DNA from 2 places in the Rossellomorea sp. NPDC077527 genome. Region 2 is predicted to be linked to the other one. Evidence: a T-box and tRNA genes for the amino acid it is inferred to sense, from the RefSeq annotation. Region 2 holds a T-box; the other holds one or more tRNA genes.
What was found. A T-box is a leader RNA that pairs with one kind of tRNA and senses whether it is charged. The one in region 2 lies ahead of alaS (alanine--tRNA ligase), so its partner is inferred to be a tRNA-Ala.

Region 1: it encodes a tRNA-Ala, which carries the amino acid that the T-box ahead of alaS (alanine--tRNA ligase) is inferred to sense. The anticodon was not compared.

The regions. Positions count from the first base shown of each region.
Region 1 is NZ_JBITVL010000013.1:17,799-21,233, reverse strand. It holds gene nagB (glucosamine-6-phosphate deaminase) at 1-55, shown strand, start outside; gene ACIGG7_RS23005 (arsenic transporter) at 127-1,482, opposite strand; tRNA gene ACIGG7_RS23000 (tRNA-Ala) at 1,794-1,866, shown strand; gene ACIGG7_RS22995 (vWA domain-containing protein) at 2,040-3,435, shown strand, end outside.
Region 2 is NZ_JBITVL010000002.1:307,453-310,887, forward strand. It holds gene alaS (alanine--tRNA ligase) at 1-1,516, opposite strand, end outside; T-box leader at 1,578-1,792, opposite strand; gene ACIGG7_RS06805 (AI-2E family transporter) at 1,844-2,944, opposite strand; gene ACIGG7_RS06810 (YrzQ family protein) at 3,306-3,435, opposite strand, start outside.

The DNA of each region.
Region 1 (3,435 bases), on a different contig from region 2:
TGCCGATGAAGAAGCTTTGACATTGGTGGAGGATTTAAAGCAGTTGAATAAATGAAAGTGTAAGAATGCAGAATGAAGATGCAACATGAAAAGCGGTGAACAATACATTGTTTACCGCTTTTATTATTATGCAAATACCATCTGTACCCAATAAAATAAGAAGAATAATGATACGACCGTTGCTGCAGGGATGACGATTAAGGAAACGCTGAGGTAATCCTTCCATTTTACTTTGATGTTATGCTGTCTCAATATATGCATCCATATCAGCGAGGCCAGGGTTCCAATCGGTAAAAGCAAGGAACCGATGTCACTTCCGATGACATTGGCCAGATAAATAGTCTTGAGGGTTACGGGGTCCAACCCCATTTCCGTCAACGTAATCGTTCCAACCATAAGAGCGGGATGATTATTAAATAGATTCGAAAGAATGGAAACTAATCCCCCCATCATAAAGCTTGCCTGCATCAGTCCCTGGTTGACAATCGGCTCACAAAACGAAACCAGCATCTCCGTCAGACCCGCATTATGCAATCCATATATGATGACATACATGGAAAAAGCAAATATCAGTATATGCCAGGGTGTTTTTTTCAAAATATCCAATGGGTTCGTGCCTAAATGGTACCATCTCCATAACAGTAATGCGATGGATCCCAGTACGGCTACCAATTCTATTGGAATGGCAAGGAAGGAAGCGACGAAAAGGAGAACGCGCATGATGAAGACAAACAGGAGCACTTTCAACATGAATGCTGTTCGTTTTTTCTTTGTTTCCACTGAAATCGTCCCTTTCAGCGGGTGGAAATTCTTTGTGAAAAAACGTTCTTCCACATCATAGGTGGTTTGCGGCAATGTTCTCGGTAGTTTATTCTTCACTACTATGAACATCAGCACTGACATGAACACCAACCCCAATGTTGCGGGTACAAACATCATGGCGGTATGCATATAGAGGGACATGTGAACAATCTCAAGTGCAATCAAGTTCACGATATTACTTACTCCAATTGGTGCACTGGATGCGGTGGCAATGAGTGCTCCACTCAATAGATACGGGAGCATTTCATGTGGTTTTAATCGAAGGTTTTTCAGGAGCAATATCAAGATAGGGGTTGTAATAAGGATACTTCCATCGTTATTGAATAAGAGAGTCATGGTGAAACAAAGCAATTGAATGTACCAATATAAGCGATAACCTGAGTGTTTAGACAATATCACCATCCTGGCAGCTACCCAATGAAAGAACCCGAAGCTTTCTAATATGACCGCCATGACAATGGTTGCCATGATGGTAATGGATGCCCCCCCTATCTTATCAATGATATCTGCAACGTCAGTAAGGGATACCGTCCCCATAAAAAAGATGATCAACGCACCTATTGAGGCTGGCCACGCCTCATTCATCCCGCCCGGCCTCAAAAAAATCACTACCATCGTCATCACGAATACAAAAATCGTCATTCCGATCGTGAAAGACATATTTATCCTCCTTTCTAAAAAGATGACATACACAGTTTCCTCTGCATGTCCTATTCCCTATATGTATATTCACCCTTAAACAGATGGACTGGTTTATCACCTAAATCTAGTAAAATGTATGTTTGTCACTCTAGTTTATTTGTCAGTCCGTGACAGGAGCGGACGAAATCTATCATTGCCTCACCTTTTACCCTTCAGGGAAGAATCCGACTTGGTTAGGTGAAAGAATTTCTAACGAAAACAAATAATATTTCAAAAAAACATTGACGAATAGCATGAATTTTCCTTATAATAAATCTTGACCGATTCACGGGGCATTAGCTCAGCTGGGAGAGCGTTTGGCTGGCAGCCAAAAGGTCAGCGGTTCGATCCCGCTATGCTCCATACCGTAAAAAGGCGTCCTTATTATTTATAAGGACGCTTTTTTTATTGGGTACGAAAAACAGGACGTTCACCAACGGTCACTTAAACAAATGATTGGTTTATGGGCACGAACCAACGGGTAGTAAACAAAAGTAAATTTATGGATAAAAATACAAACGAAAAAGGAGCATGAAATGAAAAGCCTTAAACCATTTTTACTATGTACATCCCTTTTCATTCTATTAACGGGATGTCAGGAAGATTCAGAACATGCCTCTTCAAAGGACAAAGAAGCCAATCATCCGGAAGAAACCACTACAGTCTCTAAAGAAGTGGATATATCAAGCATCACCCCTGAAGAGTGGATCAGCGCAGACCCTGGTGAACTCTATCAAAAATACATAAAGAAACAAAGTTGGTCCAAAAATCCCAAAGAGTATAAAGCAGCTACAGGTAGCGCCATCGACCACTATATAGATAGTGTCGACTCGAAAGAAACCGAACAGTGGAATGAAAAAGAGTGGGCACACTCCATCCTCTCCAGCCTTCAAACAGGATACCGGGACATTGCCTCTGAACTTGAAAATTATGAGGTCGTCTACGATGAACTGAAATTGCCCGATGGCCGGCTCCTGCAGGATATCGAGATGGATGAAATCACTCAGAAACAAGACAAGAAGGTCAATGTTGCCTTTTTGATTGATTCGAGCGGGAGCATGAAGGCCAAGGTGGACGGTGAAAGCAAGATGTCCCTTGCCAAGGAAAGCCTGGCTCGTCTTGCAGAGGAACTTCCGGATTCCGTGAATGTTTCCCTCATCGCGTTCGGACACAAGGGGACCGGAAGCGATGCAGACAAAGAGATGTCCTGTAAAGCCGTCGAATCATTCTACCCTCTTCAACCATATGACGGGTCCGCCTTTTCAGATTCACTGAATAAATTTGATCCAAAGGGATGGACCCCGCTGGCATCAAGTATTGAATTAGCCAACGAACAACTGTCTTCCCAAAGTGACGAAAATACGGAGAACTTCATCTACGTTGTGAGCGATGGGATCGAAACTTGCGATGGCAATCCGGTTGCGGCAGCTCAAAAAGTGAAAGAGGACAATACCAATGTCAAAATCAATATCATCGGATTTGATGTGGACACAGAAGCCGATGAACAATTGAAGAGAGTTGCAGAAACCGGAGGTGGAGAATACTCGTCCGTGAAAACGAAACAACAACTTTCCGAGATTGAAAATGTATGGAAAGAAGCGATCAATAAAAACACGTGGAGATGGTGGGCGGTCAATCGGTTCAGTGATAATGTGTGGACCACAGTCGACCATTATAATGCCTTGAGGGGGATTGTCTCCACTTATCAGTCCATGCTACAAAATGAAGACAATCGATTATCCCAAACACTCAGTCAGCTTGAAAAGGATTCACTCATTGATTCAGAGAAACGCTCTGCCATCTCTTCTCTCTTAGATGATCGTCAGGAGAAAATCAGAAACTATCTGGCGGACCTTGAATCAGAGAAACACGAAGAAGTGAAGACCGTTTCTGATGAGCTTGATAAAAAGCTGGATGCGATTGAAGAGCAGG
Region 2 (3,435 bases):
GTCCGCCGCTTTCAGCGTAGAATGGAGTCTCATCAAGGATGAACTGACATTCCTGACCTTTATCGACTTTTGGCTGGCGCTCATTATCCACCAATAATTCAAGGACTGTCGATTTGCTCTCAAGTGTGTCATACCCCACAAACCGGCTTTCCACCGTAATATCACTCAGGATTCCACCCTGCACCTGCATGCTTCCTACATCCTGACGAGCAGCTCTCGCTCTTTCACGCTGACCTTCCATCTCTCTTTCAAAGCCTTCGTGGTCAACCGTCAAACCTTCTTCTTCAGCGTATTCTTCCGTTAATTCAACAGGGAATCCATACGTATCATAAAGACGGAAAACATCTTCACCAGGGATAACCTTGCTTCCTGCTGATTTTTGAGCTTTAATGATGGATGAAAGAATGGATAAACCTTCATTCAGCGTTTCGTGGAAGCGGTCTTCTTCATTTTTCACAACTTTTTGGATGAATTCAGCTTTTTGCTTCACTTCCGGATAGAAATCCACCATGATCTCAGAAACAACCGGAACCAATTCATACATGAACGGGCGGTTGATTTCGATTTGTTTAGCAAAACGGACCGCACGTCGAAGCAGTCTGCGTAATACATACCCGCGGCCTTCATTGGATGGAAGGGCACCGTCACCGATAGCAAATGAAACCGTTCTGATATGGTCGGCAATGACTTTGAACGCTACATCGGTGTCATTGTCTTTGCCATAAGACTTCCCTGAAATTTCTTCCGTTGCCTCGATGATCGGCATAAATAAATCTGTATCAAAGTTCGTAGCCACTTCCTGAACTACACATGCCATACGCTCTAGACCCATACCTGTATCGATGTTCTTCTTAGGAAGCGGAGTATACGTTCCATCAGGGTTATGGTTAAACTGTGAGAACACAAGATTCCATACCTCAAGATAACGGTCGTTTTCCCCACCAGGATATAATTCAGGATCTTCGGGGTTGTCACCGTATTCAGGTCCACGATCATAGAAGATTTCTGTATTCGGACCACTTGGACCTTCCCCGATATCCCAGAAGTTCCCTTCGATTCGGATGATCCGTTCAGCAGGTACACCTACTTTTTTGTTCCAGATATCAAATGCTTCATGATCTTCAGGGTGAATTGTAACGGAAAGCTTTTCAGGATCAAAACCAACCCATTTTTCATCCGTCAGGAACTCCCATGCCCATTCGATTGCTTCTACTTTAAAATAGTCGCCGATCGAGAAATTCCCGAGCATTTCGAAGAACGTATGATGACGAGCCGTTTTCCCTACGTTCTCGATGTCATTGGTACGGATCGATTTCTGCGCATTCACGATTCTTGGATTTTGAGGGATCACACGTCCATCAAAGTATTTCTTTAATGTCGCTACCCCACTATTGATCCATAATAGAGACGGATCTTCATGTGGAACCAATGATGCACTCGGTTCAACACCATGCCCTTTTTCCTGAAAGAAATCTAAAAACTTCTGACGAATTTCTGCGCCTGTTAACTTGTTCATATCAAGCTTCCTCCTTTATATGTATGGGTAAAAAAGAATACAAAAAAGCCCTCATCCCTAAAACAGGGACGAGAGCTGTTTCTCGCGGTACCACCCTGGTTATGAATAAACATTCGTTCATTCATCCCTCAATACACCTTAACGCGGCTGGACGGCAGGCTTTACCTGCACTCAGGATTAGCATTCGGTTATCCTTCATCTGAAATCCCTTGCAGCCAAAGGGGATTTCTCTCTGTCAGATGGACTATAACGTACTGGGTCCTTCATGGATTTCATGTTATGCGAATACTTGTATATGTTGGATTATAGAAATATTCATTGTATTTGTCAATGATCATTCCCATTTTTCAGCTCTTCTTCGTTTTTCATATAAAGAAAATGGGTGCGTCCGTGTAAAATTGCCACCTTTATGACGGCAAGAAAGGGCACTGCCACGATCATTCCGATCACCCCACCCACTTCGCCGCCGATGATCAGTGCCCCCATGATGAAGAGGGGGTGCATATGAAGACTCTTCCCGACGATGAGTGGCGATAAGATATTCCCCTCCAGAAACTGAAGGATCACGACCAGAATGACAACGTAGATCACCATATTAACCGAAATGGTACTGGCGACAAGGGCTGCAGGAACTGCCCCAATGATAGGACCAAAATACGGTATCACATTTGTGACCCCAATGATCAAACCAAGGATCAGAGGATATTTCATCCCGATCAACCACAACGTGACGGCTGAAATGCTCCCAATGATCAAACAAACGAGTAGTTGCCCTCGAATATAACCACCTAAAGATTCATCCACATCTCTGGAAAATGAAATGGCACTTTGCCTCCATTTCTTTGGAGTGAGCTTCCACAGAAAGGCTTTTACCTTTGTAATGTCTTTCAATAAATAAAAAGATACGAAGGGGATGATGGCAACGATAAGCATGCTGTTCATGAACTTCATGAGTGTCGCGAGTACCAAAGCCACCAGTCCCGTCACCCATGCTTCAAGCCCGTCGATTCTCTCTTCCAGCTGCGATTGGATTCCGTCCGGCCATGTCGAGGTCTCACTTTGAATCACATGAAGCCACCCCTGATACTGTTTAGTGAAAATGGGGGCATTCTCCGATAAATCTCTCAGTTGATGGATGACAGCAGGGGTCCCTTTATAGACAGCATATCCTATTCCCCCAAAGAAGAGGAGATAGATGAGCAAGATCGCGATCCCCCTATGAATACCGGCTTCATGCAGCTTCTCCACGACCGGATGAAGAAGGTACGCAATGAACCCGCCTATGACGAAAGGGAGCAGGGAGAAAAATAAGACCTCTAATACGGGATGCCAAACAGGCTTTAATAAAAAAAGAATATAAAGAAATAGTGCAAGAATGAGGGCTATCGAAAGCCTGTATAACCATTTTACATAGGTATGCTTTTCTATCGTGATCACCTCCGTCCCTTCTTATATATTGTTCGGAATTATGAGGTAGTTTTATTCATGGGGTTTAGTTACCCTGAATGAATTGATTTTATAGATGGATTTCACTTAAAAAGGGTGAATCATATGGTAAAAGAGATGGATCCTCCCCTCTAATAAGGCTAAAGGGATGGCCAGTTCGTCGTTCTGGAATTTATTGCGTTAAAACAGGCAGTGATTGCGTCATTATTTTATTATTTGCGTCAAAATCAATCATGATTGCGTCATTTTTTTCATTTTATGCGTCATTTTCCATTTACAACCAATTCTATCAAGTCACGCATAAAAAGAGACTGACCCTCAATGAGCCAGTCTCTTTCAGCTGTTAAAAAAGTTTCTTTACTTGTTTACGGATTCGTTTCATTTGTCTCTGACTCATCATATTGGATCTTTGAGAATAGATGGAAGCAGCGATCCCTGCTCCAAAACCAACGATGGATGCAAATGTTTTATTC